2 regions of the Idiomarina sp. X4 genome follow, and region 1 is predicted to be linked to the other one. Evidence: predicted binding sites of a transcription regulator. Region 1 holds the regulator's gene; the other holds the start of a gene.
What was found. The regulator ArgR, encoded in region 1, controls arginine synthesis, uptake and breakdown. The targets are predictions, from matches to a motif close to ANTGAATANNTATTCANT.
Positions count from the first base shown of each region.

Region 2: gltB (glutamate synthase large subunit) is a predicted target of ArgR. The motif match lies at 2,014-2,031, and genes of this name have one in related genera.

Region 1 is NZ_CP025000.1:689,823-697,547, forward strand. It holds gene cgtA (Obg family GTPase CgtA) at 1-1,057, opposite strand, end outside; gene rpmA (50S ribosomal protein L27) at 1,174-1,431, opposite strand; gene rplU (50S ribosomal protein L21) at 1,447-1,758, opposite strand; gene ispB (octaprenyl diphosphate synthase) at 1,928-2,899, shown strand; gene mdh (malate dehydrogenase) at 3,389-4,321, opposite strand; gene argR (transcriptional regulator ArgR) at 4,507-4,980, shown strand; gene CWC33_RS03330 (Dyp-type peroxidase) at 4,956-5,912, opposite strand; gene CWC33_RS03335 (DUF885 domain-containing protein) at 6,029-7,725, shown strand, end outside.
Region 2 is NZ_CP025000.1:327,391-335,115, reverse strand. It holds gene ybgF (tol-pal system protein YbgF) at 1-455, shown strand, start outside; tRNA gene CWC33_RS01665 (tRNA-Lys) at 590-665, shown strand; tRNA gene CWC33_RS01660 (tRNA-Lys) at 695-770, shown strand; gene nadA (quinolinate synthase NadA) at 867-1,907, shown strand; gene gltB (glutamate synthase large subunit) at 2,040-6,506, shown strand; gene CWC33_RS01645 (FAD-dependent oxidoreductase) at 6,506-7,725, shown strand, end outside.

The DNA of each region.
Region 1 (7,725 bases):
ACTTAAATTCAACCGGATCGGCTTCTTCCTGCTCTTCCATATGCGGTACGGGCAAAGTTTCAATATAGTTCATGACTTCGCGACACAGTTCTTTCGAACCTCTGCCTTCCAACGCCGCAATCTGGAACACAGGACCATCCCAGTTCAACTCTTTCACTAATGCATCAACTTGCTCCTGGACTTCTTCATCTAAGACCAAGTCAACTTTATTAATGACTAGCCAGCGTGGTTTTTCTGCCAGTTTCGGGCTGTACTTTTCTAACTCATCAATAATGATACGAGCCTGTTCAGCCGGATCCGTTTCATCAAACGGTGCTAAATCAACTAAGTGCAATAGCAGCCGGCAGCGCTCAAGGTGTTTTAAGAAACGAATACCTAGCCCTGCACCTTCTGCAGCCCCTTCGATAAGTCCGGGAATATCAGCTATCACAAAACTCTGTCCCGGCGCCGGCGTTACAACACCCAAGTTTGGAACCAAGGTGGTAAACGGATAGTCGGCGACCTTCGGTTTTGCTGCAGATACTGAACGAATAAATGTCGACTTACCCGCATTTGGCATACCTAACAGACCAACGTCGGCTAGCAACATCAACTCCAGCTTCAGGTTACGTACTTCTCCGGGCGTGCCGTCTGTTTTTTGGCGTGGCGCGCGGTTCACGCTGCTTTTAAAGCGAGTGTTGCCCAAGCCATGAAAGCCGCCTTTAGCAACCCGCAGTTTTTGTCCATGTTTGGTCAAATCGCCAATGACTTCGCCGGTATCAATATCAGTCGCACGAGTTCCCGGAGGAACCGTCAAAGTAATGTCGCTGCCTCGTTTACCGGTGCAATTCTTACCCATACCGTTTTGACCACGTTCCGCTTTATGGAAACGTTCAAAACGATAGTCGATAAGCGTATTCAGGTTTTCATCGGCTTGCAGGTAGACGTCACCGCCATCACCGCCGTCGCCTCCGTCTGGACCACCTTTCGGTATATATTTTTCGCGGCGAAAACTGATACAGCCATTACCGCCGTCACCGGCGTCGACACGAATTTCTACTTCATCAACGAATTTCATCGCAATCTGCTACTTATCACTCATTAAATATTGTGCAAAATTCTAGCACATAAGAAAAAGCCCCGCCGTAATGGCAGGGCTTTCGAACCGAAACTTTTCAGTTTATGTCGAGGTTATTAGTCAGTAATAACGCTCACATATTTACGGTTATTCTTACCTTTCGTTTCGAAAGATACCTTGCCTTCAGAGGTCGCGAACAACGTGTGATCTTTACCGATGCCAACATTGCTACCAGCGTGGAAACGTGTACCGCGCTGACGAACCAGGATGTTACCTGCAAGAACCGATTCACCACCGAAGCGCTTAACACCTAAGCGTTTACTCTCTGAATCGCGACCGTTTTTAGTAGAACCACCAGCCTTTTTATGTGCCATGTCGTTACTCCTTAATTAGCTATTGATACCAGTGATTTTCACTTCAGTGAACCACTGACGATGGCCTTGTTGGCGACGAGAGTGCTTACGACGACGGAACTTAACGATTTTAACTTTATCGCCACGACCGTGATCAACCACTTCTGCTTTCACTTTGCCACCGGATACGAACGGAGCACCGATTTTTACGTCGCTGCCGTCAGAAACCATCAAAACCTGGTCGAATTCAACTACATCACCGGTAGCTGCTTCCAGTTTTTCCAGGCGGACGATTTGGCCTTCAGACACACGGTGCTGCTTACCGCCACTTTGGAATACTGCGTACATATTATTCTCCACAACCCTATTGGGTATCCAAATTCAAATCAGGGCGCGAATTGTACGTAATCCCGCCAACGATCGCAAGTCCTAATTTGCCGCCTTTAGAGTTTCCGAGCTCGTTGAATTAGTGTACCATCTGGTTTCCGTTAAATTTTGTAAATTTCAGATATCTATGATGGATATGCAGTCCATTAACGCATTAGCCAAAGACGACATGTTAGGTGTTAATGCGCTTATTGGTGAACAACTAAAATCCGACGTTGCCTTAATTAACCAGCTGGGTATTTATATCGTCAATAGCGGCGGTAAACGCCTGCGCCCTTTGCTGACCGTATTAACCGCCCGGGCACTGGACTATGACGGCAACGATCACCAAAAACTCGCCACCATTATAGAATTTATTCATACTGCAACACTCCTGCATGACGATGTCGTCGATGAGTCAGATTTACGCCGCGGGCGCAAAACTGCAAACGCTGTATTCGGTAACGAAGCCGCCGTACTAGTGGGTGACTTTCTCTATACCCGCGCCTTCCAGCTAATGGTCGACTTAGACTCTCTGCGTATATTGCGTATTTTAGCGGACGCCACCAACATTATTTCCGAAGGCGAAGTATTACAGTTAATGAACTGTAACGATCCCGATACCTCAGAAGCAAGCTACTTCGACGTTATTTACGGCAAAACAGCCAAGCTGTTTGAAGCTGCAACAGAGCTGGCGGGCGTACTGACGGGTCAGAATGAAAAGCTCACCGCTCAATTAGCAGACTACGGTCGCTATTTAGGCACGGCTTTCCAACTGGTCGATGACCTATTAGATTACACTGCCGATAGTGATTCAATGGGCAAAAATGCCGGCGATGACTTAGCCGAAGGTAAACCAACGCTGCCGTTGCTATACGCCATGTGGCACGGCAACGAAACCGAGCAAAAGCTGATTCGTGAAGCGATTGAGCAAGGTGACGGACGTAAGCACTTACAAACCGTACTAACCGCTATGGAGCGAACGGGTGCTTTACAGTACACCCGCGACAAAGCATTAAAAGCCGCCGAACAAGCGCGCGAATCCCTAAGCGAACTCCCCGACTCCGACTATAAACAAGCTTTACTCGCTCTAACCCATCTGGCAGTCGACCGAGTGGCGTAAGCGGGCTTGGAGAAAGGAAATGCCTTGGGGGAGCGGGTTCTGTTTCGGAGGACGCCCGTGAATACATCCCTGTAGGGCTTGGGAGAGGGCAGATTGCTCACTTGTTTCGCTTGAGCATTGATAGCTTTTGTAGCGGAGACGCTACGAGCTCATCCACGAGGGCTTGACGAAGGCCATCCCTGGCCTTCGACACTCCGCGACAAAAGCTATCAACACTCATAACGCTCACAAATAAGCAACCTGCCCCCTTTTAGCCATTTCTGTAGCCTGATGCTATTGCATCAGGTGGGTGTTTAAGCGTCTCACCTGATGCAATAGCATCAGGCTACATACCTTTCAGTAAGTAGCGCGGAAATGTTGGGGCGGCTATTACAGGAGCGTCGAAGGCCAAGGATGGCCTTCGTCGAGCGCTCATGGATGAGCTTGTAGCGTCTCCTGTAATAGCCGCCCCAATATTTTCAAAAGCGGATTGCTGAAAGTTTTTTCAGCTTAGCTGGCAAAGTCGATGCCTTTTTGGATATCGCCTTTCAGACCGTCGAGCATGTCGTCCATGCATTTTTGTTCGAAAGCACTTAGCTTGCCGTAAGACAGAATTTCTTCAGCGCCGTTTTTGCCTAAGCGTACTGGCTGCGCGAAGAACTTAGCGTTATCGCCCGGACCTTCTACGTAGGTACACTCAACAGTGTCCTGACCTTGCAGGCCTTTCAGCAATGACAGAGCAAAGCGCGCTGCAGCCTGACCCATAGACAGGGTTGCTGAACCGCCGCCGGCTTTTGCTTCGACAACTTCCGTACCTGCATTCTGGATACGGTGAGTTAAGTCTTTAATTTCTTGCTCGGTAAACTCAACGCCTTCAACTTGTGACAGTAATGGCAGAATCGTTGTACCGCTGTGACCACCTATAACGGGTACGTTCACGTTTTCTGGGTTCAAACCACGCAGTTCGCCAACAAAGGCTTCTGAACGGATAACATCCAGAGTGGTGACACCGAACAGCTTACGCTTGTCGTAGCAGCCTGCTTTTTTCAGAACTTCAGCAGCAATTGGCACGGTGGTGTTTACTGGGTTGGTAATGATACCAACACAAGCGTCAGGACAGTTGTCTGCAACACCTTGTACTAAGTTTTTAACGATGCCTGCGTTCATGTTGAACAGATCAGAGCGATCCATACCTGGCTTACGTGGTACGCCAGCAGGAATTAATACGATGTCGCTGCCAACTAATGCTGACGCAAGGTCGTCTTTCCCGAAGCCTGTGACTTTTACGTCGGTAGGGATATGGCTTAGGTCAACCGCAACACCTGGAACTACTGGCGCAACGTCATACAAAGATAACTCTGAACCTGCTGGAAGTTGTGTTTTCAAAAGTAATGACAATGCCTGGCCGATACCACCGGCCGCACCTAATACGGCTACTTTCATCTCAGACTCCGTTTTGTTTGTCGATTAGAACTGCATAAACATGCAGAATTTGGTGCAAAACTGTACTTGAATACGCTGTTAAATACAACTGACCCGCCTTTTATAACAAAGCTCGAATAGCGTCACAGAATGCAGTAAACTGGTCGCATTATAGCATAAAATGACAGTCAGGAAGCGGCACGATAATGGTGAAAGATCAATTAATTGACGCCTTCAAAACGTTACTGCGTGAAGAACGTTACGGCTCACAAGGCGAGATAGTTAACGTACTGAAAGAGCAAGGCTTTGAGAGTGTTAGCCAGTCAAAAGTGTCGCGTATGCTGAGTAAGTACGGCGCCGTCAGAACCCGTAACGCGAAGCAGGAAATGGTTTACTGTCTGCCGCCCGATTTAGCGGTGCCCTCGACTAAAGCACCATTAAGCCAACTTGTACTGGATATTCAGCATAATGATGTGATGGTCATTATTCGCACCAGTCCCGGCGCCGCTCAACTCATTGCTCGTTTACTCGACTCGGTTGGTAAAAAAGAAGGCGTACTGGGAACCATTGCCGGCGACGACACTATTTTTATCGCACCGGTGAAAGTACAGGATATTGACTTCACGCTGCAAAAAGTCAAAGAACTGTTTGCGAATCAGTCTGTACTGCCGTCTTCTTGAGTGCTCGGTAACTCACGGTTTTCAGATAAAAACCGTATCGACGGCACAAAGAAACTTGAATTTAACACCGCCTGAGAGTAATCCAGCACCGGATCATACTGCCCTTGTTCATCGGCGTAGTAACGAGTCTTCAGCCACTCGACCACACTCTTTGGCGCATGAGAAAAATACATACCCAATAACCCTTGTTCACGTAAGTCTCCCCAGGGCATGTTCTGCCGCAACAAAGGTATTGGCTGCTCTTTCTTGTCCATCAACTTCGCTTTAGCGGCGTGGGTAACGCCATCAATCATTGCCTCCGGCAACCGTTCACCGGAGACTTTTTCCCGCCCCATGAGCTGCTCTTGTTTTTCAGGGCCTAAATAATCCCATCGGCGCAGGTCATAACGAATTTTCTGGACAAACAAATAACTGCCATCAACAAAGTCGCTATCGTCGTTTGCATTAATAAGCGCGGCCTGACGTTTACGCATGCCCCTTGGGTTATCCGGCGCATCAATAAAGCCCAGCAGGTCACGCCCGTCTAAATAACGAAAAGAGCGGATTTGCTCTGCCACCTCAATGTCATAACCAAACCATTCCATAATGGTTCTGCCAGCGAGATAATTGGCGTCAAAGCGGTCACATCGAATATGGATAATAAGATCGAATGGTTGTCGCGGTGCTTCACGGTCGGCATCACTGAGCTCAGGAAAGGTCTGTAAGTGTAACGGTCGTTTATGCGGATACAGTATGTCCCAATATTCCGCCCCTATACCGACAAATCCCGTCAGCATGGCTTCCGAGAAACGGGCATCGAGGTCCTGGACAATAGAGGGAAACCTCGACAACTTGCGGCGTAAGCTCTCGACATCGTCACTCATGACATGACAAAACAAGGTTAAGCCGTGCAAATTTGGCTCGGCGTATATCCCTGATTGCGCTTTATCCACCCTTTTCTCCCGTTTAACTATTATTATTGTGAGTTCACTGCATTGTTTTTTACATTAACTCATGCAAAAGGCATTATAGAATGCCTGTATTCGTTATGACACCGCAAGGAAAAATCATGCGTAATCTGATTCTTATTGGAAGTTTATTAGGGTTAACCGCCTGCGCGACAACAACGTCACAGCAACCGACCCAACAAAACGTTGCACAACAGGGCGTTGCTGAGCAATTTCATCAGTTGGCAGACAGCATCTGGGAAGGTATGAATGAATCCGGCGATACCGAGCTGACCGATATGTCCCCGGAGGCGCTTAAGGCTCGATACCAGAAACAGTCAAAGTGGCTGGAGCAACTGGACGCCATTAACGTGAGTCAGTTAAGCGATGAAGATAAAATTAACCACGCGATGATTCGCTATTCGCTAAAAAACCGTGTCGACGAATACCGCTTCAATGCGCATTACATGCCGCTAACCGCTGAAGGCAGCTTCCATAGTTCACTGGCGTTTATGCCGTCATACACGTCTTTTAACTCAGTTGAAGATTATCAGAACTATATTTCAAAGTTACGCAGCATTCCGCGCTACATGGAGCAACAGACACACTGGCTAAGAAAAGCGATAGACGAAGGTTACACACAGCCAGCAGCAGCTATGGCAGGGTTTGAAGAGAGTATCTTGGCCTACATTGTTCAGGACGCCAAAGAAAGCGTTTACTTTTCGCCATTTGCACAGCAGCCCGGCTTTGTCGACGACGTTGAGTGGGAAGCATTAAAAGCTGACGCAATAACCGCCATTGACGAGCAGGTTATGCCAGCGTACGACGACTATTTTACGTTTATGGTCACCGAATACTTACCGAACGCACGCGAAAGCGTTGGTGCCAGTGAACTGCCTAACGGTGAAGCGTTTTACCAAAACCGTATTAAGCATTACACCACACTGGATATGACCGCTGATGAGATTCATGAAATAGGCTTGCAGGAAGTCGCTCGTATTCGCGGTGAAATGCTCGAAGCCATTGAAGCAACCGGCTTTGATGGTGACTTTGACGAGTTCGTTGAGTTTCTGCGTACTGACGAGCAGTTTTATCCTGAAACCGCAGAAGAATTGTTGCACTATGCGGCTTGGATAGCGAAGAAGATGGATGGACAGTTACCTAAGCTGTTCAAAACCTTACCGCGTAAACCGTATGGCATTGCTCCTGTTCCTGAAGAGATTGCGCCGAAGTACACCACAGGCCGTTACTCAGGTAGTAACCGCGATGACCGCGCTGGTTTTTATTGGGTAAACACTTATGCATTAGACCGTCGTCCGTTATACCAGATGGAAGCGCTGACGTTGCACGAAGCAGTCCCGGGCCACCATTTACAAAATGCCATTGCGGGAGAGTTAGAAGACTTACCTGAGTACCGTCAGCAGACTTATATTTCCGCGTTTGGCGAAGGCTGGGGTTTGTACTCTGAATACTTAGGCCTGGAAGCCGGTTTCTATGAAGATCCATACAGTAACTTTGGTCGCCTAAGCTATGAAATGTGGCGTGCCGCACGCTTAGTGGTGGATACCGGTATGCACGCTAAAGGCTGGAGCCGTGAGCGGGCAATGGACTTTATGGCCAACAACACCGCGTTGTCGTTGCATAACGTGAAAACCGAAATTGACCGTTACATTACCTGGCCAGCTCAAGCGCTTTCTTACAAGCTGGGTGAGCTGACTATCAAACGCTTGCGCGCTGAAGCAGAGCAACAGCTGGGTGATAAGTTCGACATTCGGGAATTCCACGATGCAGTACTGGAAAACGGCAGCGTGCCACTGAA
Region 2 (7,725 bases), 360 kb from region 1:
ATAGCCAGAGTAATGATGCCGGCGCAGGTTATTCCAATATGCAGCAGGTACCGACGCAAGCTGATGGCAGCAGTTATTCAGCAAGCTTGAGTGAAAATGATGCTTACGACAAAGCCATTGCGTTGGTTTTGGAAGATAAGCGTTATGACGCCGCCATTCCTGCTTTCCAGTCCTTTTTGGAGAGCTTTCCTAACTCTACTTATGCGCCAAACGCCCATTACTGGCTTGGACAGCTTTTCTTTGCTCAGCAAGAATATGGTAAAGCTGAACAACAGTTCATGACGGTAGTAAAAGACTACCCTGACAGTAATAAGCGTGGTGACTGTTTATTGAAGCTTGGTGCTATCGCAAATGACCAGGGTAACACCGCTGATGCAAAGCGTTATTACGAGCAAGTCATTAGTGAGTACCCGGATAGTACTGAAGCAAATTTAGCCAAGCAACGACTGAATTAACTAACACGAGCGCAACATGTGTTCGTGAATTAATCAGTCAGACAGTTTTTTTCAATTTTAAGTTGCATAAGCGCGTTATTTCAGTAAACTATGCCGCCGTTGCCAAGCAGAACTGGTAACGAATAATTAGCGTTGGGTTGTTAGCTCAGTTGGTAGAGCAGTTGACTTTTAATCAATTGGTCGCAGGTTCGAATCCTGCACAACCCACCACTCGCTAATGCTAAAAAAATCAGAATTATGGGTTGTTAGCTCAGTTGGTAGAGCAGTTGACTTTTAATCAATTGGTCGCAGGTTCGAATCCTGCACAACCCACCACCTCTTCTTTCTGATAACTTAACTACAACCCCCTCTTGAATTCGACTATACTAGCCGCCACGTTATAACGAACACTTGGACATAAGCTGTAATACCATGACTGAGATTCAAACGCTGGATACCCTTGACTATCGGTTTCCACCAAAACCCAAGCCGTTGACGCCTGAAGAAAAACAGGAAACGGTTGAACACATTAAAGCGCTTCTTGAAGAGAAAGATGCGGTTTTAGTGGCACATTACTACACTGACCCTGACATTCAGGCGCTGGCTGAAGAGACAGGCGGTTGTGTTGCTGACTCGCTAGAAATGGCGCGCTTTGGTCGTGACCATCCGGCGAAAAAGCTCATTGTTGCGGGTGTTCGCTTCATGGGAGAGACGGCGAAAATACTGACACCGAATAAACAGGTGTTAATGCCTACGTTAGATGCCGAGTGTTCACTAGATTTAGGCTGCCCTCCGGAAAAGTTCTCAGAATTTTGTGACCAGCATCCGGATCGCACGGTTGTGGTTTACGCAAATACCTCAGCAGCTGTCAAAGCGCGAGCTGATTGGGTCGTTACCTCAAGCATGGCGTTAGAGCTGGTTGATCACTTAGATGCCAAAGGCGAGAAAATTTTATGGGCGCCTGACAAGCATTTAGGCGGCTATATTGCCCGTGAAACGGGCGCAGATATGCTGTTATGGCAAGGTGCCTGTGTTGTGCATGACGAATTTAAAGCCAAAGCGCTCAAAGACATGAAGGCGTTGCACCCTGATGCGGCTATTTTAGTACACCCAGAGTCTCCAGAAAATATTGTCGCAATGGCCGATGCTGTTGGCTCAACATCGCAGCTTATTAAAGCGAGCCAGGAACTGCCTAACGACACCTTTATTGTTGCGACGGATAAAGGCATTTTCTATAAAATGCAGCAACTGCAACCAAACAAGACCTTTATTGAGGCACCAACGGCCGGTAATGGCGCAACATGCCGAAGCTGTGCGCATTGTCCGTGGATGGCGATGAACGGTCTTAAAGCGATTGAGCAGGCGCTTGAAACGGGTGGGAAAGAACATGAAATTCATGTCGATCCAGAGCTTGGAGAAAAAGCGATGGTACCGCTGGATAGAATGTTGGCATTTGCTGCGACACTAAAATAACCCCAAAGGCCTCATTTAGAGGCCTTTTTTGCTTTATACAACCCGTTTATAACGATAATAAACAAGCTTCCTACCGAACTTCACAACTGCATGCTAATCTAAAATTAATGATTATTTATTCAGGATTAGTGCATGGGACTGTATCAAAATGCAGACGTAAGGGATAACTGTGGTTTTGGCTTGATAGCGAATATTAATGGTCAGGCCAAGCATGACTTAATAACGACTGCTTTGCATGGTTTAGACCGAATGCAGCATCGCGGTGGCATTGGCTCCGACGGTAAAACGGGTGATGGTTGTGGGTTGTTACTGCAACTGCCGGAACAGTTTTTCAAGGACTTTGCTAAATCTCAGGACTGGTCTCTTAGTAAGAAATTTGCCGTTGGCATGGTGTTTTTCAGCAAAAGCCATGACAAAAAGGAAGCCGCGCGACAGCTTATTGAAGAAGAATTAAAACAGGAAACGTTAACCGTCAATGGATGGCGCAAGGTTCCAACGGATCCGACCATTTTGGGCACGCAGGCCGCCCAGTCGGAACCCGCTATTGAACAAGTTATCGTGTCGGCACCACCGGGGTGGCGAAAAAAAGATCTTGAGCGGCGCCTTTATATGGCGCGCCGTCGAATAGAGCAGCACTACACAGACAACAATGAGCTTTACATAGCGTCGTTATCGAGTCTGGTGATTGTTTATAAAGGGCTGGTATTAGCGAAGGATTTGGCCAGCTATTACCATGACTTGGCAAATGAGAGTATGACCACTGCCATTTGTGTGTTTCACCAACGTTTTTCAACCAATACAGAGCCCAGCTGGCCATTAGCTCAACCGTTTCGATTTCTGGCGCACAACGGTGAAATTAATACCATACGAGGCAACCGTCAGTGGGCGCGTGCCCGGGCTTACAAATTTCACACGCCATTATTACCTGACCTGCAACGCGCCGTTCCCTTGGTGGGCATGAGTGGCTCAGACTCAGCGTCGTTGGACAATATGCTTGAACTGCTGCTTGCTGGTGGTATGGATTTATTCCGCGCGATGCGCTTATTAATTCCGCCTGCCTGGCAGGGGGATGCGACGATGTCAGATGAGATGCGGGCATTCTATGAGTTTAACGCACTGCATATGGAGCCCTGGGATGGCCCTGCGGGGGTGGTATTGAGCAACGGTCGGCATGTTGCCTGCAGTCTCGACAGAAATGGCTTACGCCCAGCGCGTTACGTGCTCACTGAGTCCGGCATACTCACTATTGCGTCCGAAGTCGGCATTTGGGACTACGATGAGGCAGAGGTAACAGAGAAAGGACGTTTAGGTCCGGGTCAAATGATGGCGGTTGACACCTATACGGGGAAGATTTGGTATAACGATGATATTGAAACGGATCTTAAAGAGCGTCACCCTTATAAACAGTGGTTGTCGCAAAACCGCCGCCGCTTAGTGCCGTTTGAGCATAGTCACGCCGACAAAATCGGCCAGCGACTTTACGGTGACGAGACCATGGCCGTATTCCACAAAGCCTTTCTCTATTCTGAAGAAGAGTTGCAACAAGTTATTAGTGTTCTTGCCAAAGATGGGCAGGAAGCGGTTGGCTCAATGGGTGATGATACGCCCCAAGCTTTTTTGTCCAAACAGCCCAGACTGCTTTACGATTATTTCCGGCAGCAGTTCGCGCAGGTTACCAACCCGGCAATTGACCCAATTCGCGAACGTCACGTCATGTCCTTAAGCACCATTATTGGCCGCGAGCATAATGTCTTTAACGAAGCCTCAGGTGATGCTGATCGGGTGGTATTTGAGTCGCCCATTTTAATGTATACCGACGTTAAACAACTGCGGGACTTAGACGAAAAACATTACCGCAGTATGGACTTTTCATTGGCATTTAATCCAGCGGATAAATCGTTACAGCAGGCGCTTAATGAGCTTGTTGAAAGAGTGGTTGAGGCGGTAAGAAAGCAAAGTGTGGTTATTGCCATTCTGACCGATCGCCATTTTGAAAAAGATGATATCACTATTCCGGCGCCAATGGCGGTTGGTGCGGTTCAGCAGGCGTTGGTCAATGAAAACCTGCGTTGCGACTCTAATATTATTATCGAAACTGCTTCTGCGCGTGACTCACATCACATGGCGGTTCTACTGGGTCTGGGGGCCACGGCAATCTATCCATTCCTCGCATATGAAACGGTTGAGCAGTTAGCCGGGCAGCAGAAAATAGACCTGCCAGTCAGAGAAGCGTTACTGAATTACCGTAAAGGGCTGAACAAAGGTTTATTAAAAATACTTTCGAAAATGGGCATATCGACAATTTCCGGTTATCGCGGTGCATCGCTGTTTGAGGCCGTTGGGCTTAATTCGGATGTCAGAGAGTTATCATTCTGCAATATGCCGGCGCGTATTAACGGTACCGGTTTTGATGATATTCAGCAGGATTTACTGCAACGCTTTCAAAAAGCCTGGTTAAAGCGCAAACCGCTAGCTCAGGGAGGCTTATTAAAATATGTGCATGGCAGTGAGTACCATGCTTATAACCCCGATGTCGTGGTTGCATTGCAAGAAGCAGCTAATACCGGGGATGAATCAGCTTACAAGGTTTACGCTAAATACGTTAACGAGCGGCCGGTGACTCATATTCGCGACTTGCTGGACTTAAAGCTTCCAAATACGCCTATGATTGACCTCAATGAGGTTGAGCCCAAAGAGCGTTTATACCAGCGTTTTGACACAGCGGCGATGTCGATTGGTGCGCTCAGTTCAGAAGCCCATGAAGCATTGGCGATAGCGATGAATCGAATTGGCGGTCACTCGAACTCGGGAGAAGGGGGCGAAGACCCTAAACGGTTCAATACTGAAAAGAACTCGCGCATTAAACAGGTCGCGTCAGGCCGCTTCGGAGTGACACCGCACTACCTCGTTAATGCTGATGTTATTCAAATAAAAGTCGCACAAGGCGCGAAACCCGGAGAGGGTGGGCAGCTCCCAGGAGAAAAGGTCACGGCAGAAATTGCCCAATTGCGTTACGCGGTACCGGGTACGACATTAATATCACCGCCACCGCATCACGATATTTACTCAATTGAAGATCTCGCTCAGTTGATATTTGACTTAAAACAGGTAAACCCTGAGGCGTTAGTATCGGTAAAGCTGGTTTCTACGCCGGGTATTGGCACTATCGCTACGGGCGTAGCAAAAGCCTATGCGGACCTTATTACGGTGTCCGGCTATGACGGAGGCACCGGTGCCAGTCCGCTCACTTCTGTAAAGTATGCTGGCTCGCCCTGGGAGTTAGGTCTGGCGGAAGTTCATGAAGCGCTGGTAACGAATAAGCTAAGACACAAAATACGCCTGCAGGTTGATGGCGGTTTAAAAACCGGCAAAGACATTGTCAAAGCGGCGATTTTAGGAGCAGAAAGCTTTGGCTTTGGTACTGCGCCAATGGTCGCTCTGGGCTGCAAGTACTTAAGAATTTGTCACTTAAATAATTGTGCGACCGGTATTGCAACACAAGACGAGCTGCTGAGGAAAAAGCATTTCTCTGGCTTACCGGAAAAAGTCATCCGGTTGTTTGAGTTTATGGCAGAAGAAGTGCGCAACATTTTGTCTTACCTGGGGGTAAAAGAGCTTACCGATGTTATCGGGCGCACCGATTTACTTGAGCGTTTACCCGGTGAAACGAAACGTCAGCAAGCTGTAGACTTAAATATGTTGCTAGCGTCCTCGGGTATTGAATCTGAGTACCCACTGTATTGCACAGAAAAGAATTCACCTTTTGATAAAGGCGATCTGAATCAGCAAATACTCTCGGCCGCACAGTCAGCTATCGACAATAGATCCGGCGGCAAGTGGTCTTTCGATATAAAAAATAATGACCGCTCTGTTGCAGCCAGTTTATCGGGCTATATTGCGAAACGGCATGGTAATCAGGGTATGGCGACTGCACCCATTATTCTTAGCTTTAAAGGCACGGCTGGTCAAAGCTTCGGTGCGTGGAATGCCGGTGGATTAAAACTTAGGTTGACTGGCGATGCCAACGACTATGTGGGGAAAGGCATGGCTGGTGGCGAAATTGTATTAAAGCAACCGCTTAGTGCGAATTACCCAAGTCATAAAGCTGCCATCATGGGGAATACTTGCCTATACGGCGCTACCGGCGGCAAGCTATATGCAGCAGGCGGTGCCGGCGAACGATTTGCCGTGCGTAATTCAGGTGCTACTGCTGTGGTTGAGTCTATTGGTGATCATGGCTGTGAGTACATGACTGGTGGAATTGTCGCGGTACTAGGCGATTGTGGCATCAACTTTGGCGCCGGCATGACAGGCGGTTTTGCCTATTTGCGAGACATCGACGGAGACTTACACCGCCGTTTAAACCATGAGCTGGTTGAAGCGTTAGAAATAGAAACCTCCATTATTAAAGAGCATCTGCGCGGGCTTATTCATGAGCATCATGAGGCTACCGGCAGTGGCTACTCCAGACAATTGCTTGCGTCTTTTGACGAAACCTTGAAAAGCTTCCGTATTGTGAAGCCTAAATCTCAGGATGTGTCCGATTTATTGGGGCATCGTGCACGCTCTACAGCTGAACTTCGGGTACAGGTGATGTAATGAATAAAAATGTGTATCAATTTCTCGACGTTCAGCGAATTGACCCGCCGAAAAAGGCCGCTGATGAGCGTCGCATTGAGTTTACTGAAATTTATGAACCCATGTCGGGCGTGCAGTTGCAGGGGCAGGCAGATCGCTGCCTGGACTGCGGCAATCCGTATTGTGAATGGAAGTGTCCGGTTCATAACTATATTCCACAATGGCTGGAGTTAGCGAATCAGGGACGTGTAACCGAAGCTGCAGAGCTTATGCATAAAACCAATAGCTTACCGGAGATTTGTGGGCGAGTGTGTCCGCAAGATCGGCTTTGTGAAGGGGCTTGCACACTTAACGATGGCTTCGGTGCTGTAACTATCGGCAGCATTGAAAAGCAAATTGTTGATGAGGCATTTGCCAACGGCTGGCGACCCGACTTAAGCGGGGTCGCACAACGAGTGGAGCGAGTTGCCGTTATAGGTGCAGGTCCTGCCGGTTTGGCTTGTGCCGATGTACTGGCTCGTAACGGTGTTACTGCAACGGTGTATGACCGTTACCCTGAAATTGGCGGGTTGCTGACTTACGGTATTCCACCGTTTAAGCTCGATAAATCGGTCATGAAGTTGCGTCGCGAGATATTCAGCGAAATGGGCGTCGAGTTCAAGTTGGGCGTAACGGTTGGCGAAGACATTGAGTTTTCTGAGCTGCTGGAGCAATACGATGCGGTGTTTTTGGCGTTAGGTACTTATAAAGCACTGGATGGCGGCTTAAAAGGGTTAGAGCATAGCGGCGTGTATCCGGCATTGCCGTTTCTTATTGGCAATACGCAAACCCTGATGCCTCATCAACCCATGCCGCAATACCCACACATTGATCTTAAAGGACAGAAAGTGGTGGTGCTGGGCGGCGGTGATACCGCAATGGACTGCGTACGCACCTCAATTAGACAAGGTGCGATGTTGGTGACTTGCGCTTACCGACGAGATGAAAGCAATATGCCCGGCTCGCGTCGCGAGGTGGAAAATGCCAAAGAAGAGGGCGGAGAGTTTTTATATAATGTTCAGCCGGTGGAAATAGAAGCGAGCGAATCTGGACGGGTTACTGGTGTGAAAATGGTGAAAACCGCATTAGGACAGCCTGATAGTGACGGCCGCCGACGGCCTGAGCCTGTTGCAGGCTCAGAATTCACCTTACCGGCAACAGCGGTGATCATCGCCTTTGGGTATCAGGCGAGTCCGCCGGA